One region of the Streptomyces sp. NPDC048462 genome, then DNA from elsewhere that is predicted to be linked to it. Evidence: predicted binding sites of a transcription regulator. Region 1 holds the regulator's gene; the other holds the start of a gene.
The links. The regulator HspR, encoded in region 1, represses chaperone genes until heat shock. The targets are predictions, from matches to a motif close to TTGAGNNNNNNNNNCTCAA.
Positions count from the first base shown of each region.

Region 2: the regulator HspR is predicted to act here: its motif matches at 2,017-2,035, upstream of lon (endopeptidase La).

Region 1 covers NZ_JBICXG010000012.1:149,277-152,680, reverse strand. The annotation lists gene ACGFU6_RS21440 (helix-turn-helix transcriptional regulator) at 1-125, shown strand, start outside; gene ACGFU6_RS21435 (LuxR C-terminal-related transcriptional regulator) at 311-1,318, shown strand; gene ACGFU6_RS21430 (heat shock protein transcriptional repressor HspR) at 1,392-1,838, opposite strand; gene dnaJ (molecular chaperone DnaJ) at 1,840-3,036, opposite strand; gene grpE (nucleotide exchange factor GrpE) at 3,169-3,404, opposite strand, start outside.
Region 2 covers NZ_JBICXG010000032.1:39,057-42,460, reverse strand. The annotation lists gene lon (endopeptidase La) at 1-1,994, opposite strand, end outside; gene ACGFU6_RS34115 (isochorismatase family protein) at 2,202-2,816, shown strand; gene ACGFU6_RS34110 (nucleotidyltransferase) at 2,867-3,404, shown strand, end outside.

The DNA of each region.
Region 1 (3,404 bases):
TCGGCATGAACGTCCGTACCTGCCGCGCACATGTCGCCAAGCTGTCCGCCGTGCTGGGAAGCACGAGCCGCGCCCAGCTGGGCTACCTGATCGCCCAGTCAGGAATCCTCGATCAGGACTCCTGACCGGCCGATGCTCCGGAGGCCCCCACCCCCGGGCCGGAAACCCGGCCACGTGTCCGTGGGGACACCTGGCCACGCCTCCGAGGTGCCGGGAGAGTTCCCGGCTCCCCCGACAACACCCACAGTGGCCCGCGAACTAGGCTGCCACCACCGTCATCTTGCTGCACTGCAAAAAGTGGGGGGCCCGAATGGGCAGGGATGAGGACACACCGGCGCACGCGCACGAGAACCGGGCGCTGTGCGACACGGCGGTCAGGATCTACACCGAGGCGCTGAGCGCGGGACGGATACCCCGGACCGCCATCGAACCGGCGCCCTGCCTCACCGAGTTGGCGCTGGTCCACCCCGACCCGCAGGACGAGGCCTGGGTACGTCCGGTGCCCCCGTCCGCCGCCCTGGCCCATCTGCTGCAGCCCGTCGTCCGGGAGATCCACGAGCGCATCAGCCTCTCGGCCGCGCTGGCCGACTCGCTGGCGCCGCTGGCGACCGTGGCCAGTACGGACCCCAACCTCGCCATCACCGTCCTCGAAGGCATACCCCTGATCGACGCCGCCGTCCAGAACGCGACGGAGAGCGCCACGGAGGAGATCAGGACCCTTCAGCCCGGCAGCACCCGGCCGCCCGACCAGCTCCAGAGGGCCCTGTCGCGGGCCCGGCTCACCCTGGAGCGGGGCACCCCGCTCCGGCACATCTACCAGCACCCCATCCGCTACAACCAGACCTTCAAGGCCTATCTGAACCAGATGCCACCGGGCCTCATCCAGGTCCGCACGCTGGAGCAGACGGTCGAGCGGCTGCTCGTCTTCGACCACACCGTGGCCTTCATCCCCGCCAACGCCGCCCGCGACGTCGCGCTGGAGATCCGCCACCCCGCGCTGATCCGCTATCTGATCCAGATGTACGAAGTCCTGTGGGCGCAGGCCACCCCGCTCACCGATCCGCTGCCCGCGGCACCGCCCAGTGCCTCGGTCACCGCCGTCCAGCTCAGCGTCGCCCGCCTGCTGGTCGAGGGCCACACCGACCAGGTCGTGGCCGGAAAGCTCGGCATCAGCGTCCGCACCTGCCGCGCCCACGTCTCCAAGCTCATGCACACCCTCAACGCCACCAGCCGCACCCAGCTCGGCGCGCTGCTCGTCCGCTCCGGGATCGACGGGTCCGCACCGCCCGGGACGACGGAGAAGCCCGTCCCCCGGTGACGCCGGGGTGACGGGCTCCGCCAAGGACGGGCCGAACCCGTTGGGTCCTTAACCCGCTGGGTCCTTGGGCCGTTCAGTCCTTGGGCCGCTTGGGCCGCCAGACCACCAGTGCGCTGGTGTGCTGCACGTCCTGGTACGGGACCAGGTCGCGCCGGTAGGAGGCGTGCACCTGGGCCTCGCGCTGCTGGAGCGTCGCCGCCGCCCCGTCCACGGCCGCCGAGAGCTCGGCGACGCGCTGCTGGAGCGCGGCGACCTGGTTCTCCAGCTCGATGATGCGCTTGATGCCGGCCAGGTTGATGCCCTCGTCCTGCGACAGCTGCTGCACGGTGCGCAGCAGCTCGATGTCGCGGGCGGAGTAGCGCCTGCCGCGCCCGGCCGTGCGGTCGGGCGAGACCAGGCCGAGGCGGTCGTACTGGCGCAGCGTCTGGGGATGCAGTCCCGAGAGCTGGGCCGCGATCGAGATCACGTACACCGGGGATTCTTCGGTCAGTTCGTACGGATTACGTCGGCGGCCGTCCATCTCAAGCTCCCTTCGCTGCCTGGAACAGCTCCGCCCGCGGGTCCTGGTCCGCGGTGGCCTTGCGATAGGCCTCCAGGGCGTCCCGGGCGTCCGTGCCCAGGTCCGTGGGGACCACCACCTCCACGGTGACCAGCAGGTCGCCGCGGCTGCCGTCCTTGCGCACCGCGCCCTTGCCCCGGGCGCGCATGGTGCGCCCGTTGGGCGTGCCGGCCGGCAGCTTCAGGGTCACCGGCGGTCCGCCGAGCGTGGGCACCTTCACCTCGCCGCCGAGCGCCGCCTCCGTGAAGGTGACGGGCACGGTGACCGTGAGGTTGTCGCCCTTGCGGCCGAAGACCGGGTGGGTGTCGACGTGGACGATGACGTAGAGGTCGCCGGCCGGTCCGCCGCGCTCGCCCGGACTGCCCTTGCCGCGCAGCCGGATCCGCTGGCCGTCGGAGACGCCGGCGGGGATCCGCACCTGCATGGTGCGGGAGGACTTCGCCCGGCCGCTGCCCTTGCAGACGTCGCAGGGGTCCTGGGCGATGAGGCCCCGGCCCTTGCAGTCCACGCAGGGATCGGTGAGCGAGAACCCGCCGCCGGTGCCGCGGGAGACCTGGCCGGTGCCGACGCAGGTCGGGCAGACCCTGGGGGTGCCGTTCTTGTCGCCGGTGCCGGAGCACGCCTTGCAGGGCGCCTGGCTGGACATCCGCAGCGGGACCGTGGCCCCGTCGACCGCCTCGGTGAAGCTGAGCGTCACCTCGGACTCGATGTCCTGGCCGCGGCGCGGCTGCACCCGGGTGCCGGCCCCGCCGCCCCCCCGGTTGAAGAGGCCGCCGAAGACATCGCCCAGACCGCCGCCACCGCCGCCGAAGCCGCCGGCTCCGCCGCCCTGGCCACCGCCCGGGGCGCCTCCGAAGAGGTCGCCCAGGTCGAAGTTGAAGTTGCCGCCGCCGCTGCCGGGTCCGGGGCGGAAGCCGCCGTTGCCGAAGAGGGCGCGGGCCTCGTCGTACTCCTTGCGCTTCTTGGTGTCACCGAGGATGTCGTTGGCCTCGGAGATCTCCTTGAAGCGCTCCTCCGCCTTGTTGTCACCCTTGTTGGCGTCCGGGTGGAACTCGCGGGCGAGCTTCCGGTACGCCTTCTTGATCTCGGCGTCCGTGGCGTCCTTCGGGACGCCGAGAACCTTGTAGTAGTCCTTCTCGACGAAGTCCTTCGTACTCATCGACGTCCCTCCTTCCGGACGACCGGCCAGGGGCCTCCCGCCCGGATGATGCCGGACTCATCGAGTCCGGCACGCTCCGGGCGGTCGGCCCCGTCGGCCGGGCGGTGTGCCGCCGAGTGGTCGGACAGAATGTCAGACCTCCTCGCCGCCACCGCTCTCCTCGTCGGCTGCCTGCTCTTCTTTCGTGTCCTTCGCGGCCGCGGGCGTCGCCCCCGGCTGGGGTTCGGCCACCGCCACCCGTGCGGGACGGATGGTGCGCTCGCCGATCCGGTACCCGGGCTGCAGGATCGCCACGCAGGTCGTCTCCGTGACGTCCGGCGCGTACGAGTGCATCAGGGCCTCGTGGATCGTCGGGTCGAAGGGCTCGC
Region 2 (3,404 bases), on a different contig from region 1:
CTGAGCGCGATCTGCGCGGACTCCTTCATGACGTCGCCGAGCTGGCCGGTGAGGGTCAGTCCGGAGGCGCCGGTCTCCGGGTCGGCGAGGGACGCCTCCACGAAGAGGACGTCGCCGCCGGCCCCGGTCACCGCGAGTCCGGTGGCCACACCGGGCACCGCGGTGCGGCGCTCGGCCGGGTCCTGCGCGGACTCCGGGACGTGGTGCGGCCGCCCGATGAGCGCGCGCAGGTGCTCGTCGGCCACCGTGAACGGCAGCTCCCGGTCGCCCAGTTCGTGCTGGGCCGCGACCTTGCGCAGCAGCCGGGCCACGGACCGCTCCAGGTTCCGTACCCCTGCCTCACGGGTGTACTCGCCGGCCAGCTTGCGCAGCGCCGACTCGTCGAGGGTGACCTCGTCCTTCTCCAGACCGGCCCGTTCCAGCTGGCGCGGGAGCAGGTGGTCGCGGGCGATGACGACCTTCTCGTCCTCGGTGTAGCCGTCGAGCCTGACCAGCTCCATCCGGTCGAGCAGGGCCTCCGGGATGGCTTCCAGGACGTTCGCGGTGGCCAGGAAGACGACGTCGCTGAGGTCGAGTTCGACCTCCAGGTAGTGGTCGCGGAAGGTGTGGTTCTGGGCCGGGTCGAGTACTTCGAGCAGGGCGGCGGCCGGGTCGCCCCGGTAGTCGGAGCCGACCTTGTCGATCTCGTCGAGCAGGACGACCGGGTTCATCGAACCGGCCTCCTTGATGGCGCGGACGATGCGCCCGGGGAGCGCGCCGACGTAGGTGCGCCGGTGGCCCCGGATCTCCGCCTCGTCCCGGACACCGCCGAGCGCGACGCGGACGAACTTGCGGCCCATGGCGTGTGCCACGGACTCCCCCAGCGAGGTCTTGCCCACGCCGGGCGGGCCCACCAGAGCCAGTACGGCACCGCCGCGCCGCCCGCCGACGACGCCCAGACCTCGGTCCGCGCGCCGCTTGCGCACCGCGAGGTACTCGGTGATGCGCTCCTTCACGTCCTGGAGACCCGCGTGTTCGGCGTCGAGGATCTCCTGGGCGCCGCGGATGTCGTAGGCGTCCTCGGTCCGCTCGGTCCACGGGAGTTCGAGGACGGTGTCGAGCCAGGTCCTGATCCAGGAGCCCTCGGGGCTCTGGTCGGAGGAGCGCTCCAGCTTGTCGACCTCCTTGAGCGCGGCCTCGCGGACGTGCTCGGGAAGGTCGGCGGCCTCGACGCGGGCCCGGTAGTCGTCGGACTCGTCGCCGGAGCCGGAGTCGCCGTTCAGTTCGGAGAGTTCCTTGCGCACGGCGTCGAGCTGGCGCCGCAGCAGGAACTCGCGCTGCTGCTTGTCGACGCCCTCCTGGACGTCCTTGGCGATGGACTCCGCGACGTCCTGTTCCGCGAGGTGTTCACCGAGCCACTGGATGGCGAGCTTCAGCCTGGCGACCGGGTCGGCGGTCTCCAGCAGCCGCACCTTCTGGGCGGTGGTCAGGAAGGGGGAGTATCCGGAGTTGTCGGCGAGCGTGGAGATGTCCTCGATCTGCTGGACCCGGTCCACGACCTGCCAGGCACCGCGCTGCTTCAGCCAGCTGGTGGCGAGCGCCTTGTACTCCTTGGCCAGCTCGGCGGCGGCCCCGGGAAGGGGGTCGGGGGCCGAAGCGTCGACCCGGGTGCCCTCCACCCAGAGCGCGGAGCCCGGTCCGTTGGTCCCGGCGCCGATCCGTACCCGGCCGCGCCCTCGGATCAGCGCGCCGAGGTCCCCGTCGGAGAGCCGTCCGACCTGTTCGACGGTGCCGATGACACCGATGCCGGTGTAGGTGCCGTCGATGCGCGGGACGAGCAGCACCTCGGGCTTGCCGCCGTCCTCGCGGGCGACGGACTGCGCGGACTCCACGGCGGCGCGTACGTCGGTGTCGGACAGGTCCAGAGGTACCACCATTCCGGGCAGCACGACCTCGTCGTCGAGCGGCAGCACAGGCAGGGTGAGCGGTGTGACCGCATTGGACTCAGTAGCCATGATCTCCCCTTCGGCAGTCAAGTTGAGCTATGCAGACTCAATGCTCCTGAGCCTTTCAATGTTCCCCGGGAGGTGTTCGCTGTGAGCGATCAGCGGGTGACCAGGGGACGACTGCCTCCGTGTGCTCTTCGTGCAACACCGGGAGGCGCTCGCGAAATCCCGTGAAATCCCATGGAAGGCGCGGGCCACGCCGGACAGGATGACGCCATGAACGAATTCGCTCCCCCCTCGCAGGCCCTGCTGGTCGTGGACGTCCAGAAGGCGGGGGTGACGGGCGAGCGGGCGGTGCCCGGCGCGGCCGGACTCCTGGAGCGGGTCGCGGACCTGATCGCCGGCGCCCGCGACGCCGGTGCGCTGGTCGTCCACCTACAGAACGACGGCGCCCCCGGCTCGGGCGACGAGCCGCACACCCCGGGCTGGGAGCTGCACCTTCCCGTCGGGGACGGCCCTGCGGAGGCGGTGATCCGCAAGACGAGGGACGACGGCTTCGCGGACACCGGCCTGGGAGAGCTGCTGGCCGGCGCGGGGGCCGAGTCGCTCGTCGTGTGCGGGGTGATGTCGGAGATGTGCGTCCAGGCCACCGCCCGCACCGCCCTGGCCCTGGGCTACCGGGTCGTCCTGCCGTACGACGCCCACGCGACGCAGGACATCCCGGCCGCCCCCGGCATCAGCGCCGCGGTCCCGGCCGCCGTGGTGTCCCGGGTCGCGGCGTGGGCGATCAGCGCCGACGCGGAGGTCACCGCCCGGACCGCGGACGTCACGTTCACCGCGCCGCCGGGGACACCGCGGGAGCCCGCCGGAGAGCGCCCGGCAAGCCCCTGACGACGGTAAATGGGTTCGGCGCGGGCCCACCGGCAGGGCAGAGTGCCCGTATGAACGAGGACAGAGGGCTGGAACCGGACGGCACGATCGCCCGGGAGGGATCGCTGAACCGCGTGCCGGAGCGGTTCGCACCGGTCGTGGCGGCGGCCCGTGCCCGGATCTCCGAGGTGTTCGGCCCCGACCGGCTGGACAGCGCGTACATCTACGGCAGCATCCCGCGCGGCACCGCCGTCCCCGGCGTCTCCGATCTGGACATCCAGCTCTCCCTGCGCGCCGGACCCACCAGGGCGGACCGGGCCGACGCCGACGCCCTCGAAGCCGGGCTCGACGCGTCGTTCGACGAGATCGACGGCGTCGGCATCCTGCTGTCCGGCAGGGACACCCTGCTCAGCGAGCTCGAACGCCACGACATGGGCTTCTTCATCTCCTGCCTGTGCACCCCGCTGCTCGGCGCCGACCTCGCCGAACTGCTGCCGCGCTACCGCCCGACCTCGCTGCTCGCCCGGGAGACCAACGGCGACCTGTGCCTGCTGCTGCCGCGCTGGCACGAACGGGCGGCCGGGGCCATGACGGACACCGAACGCCGCG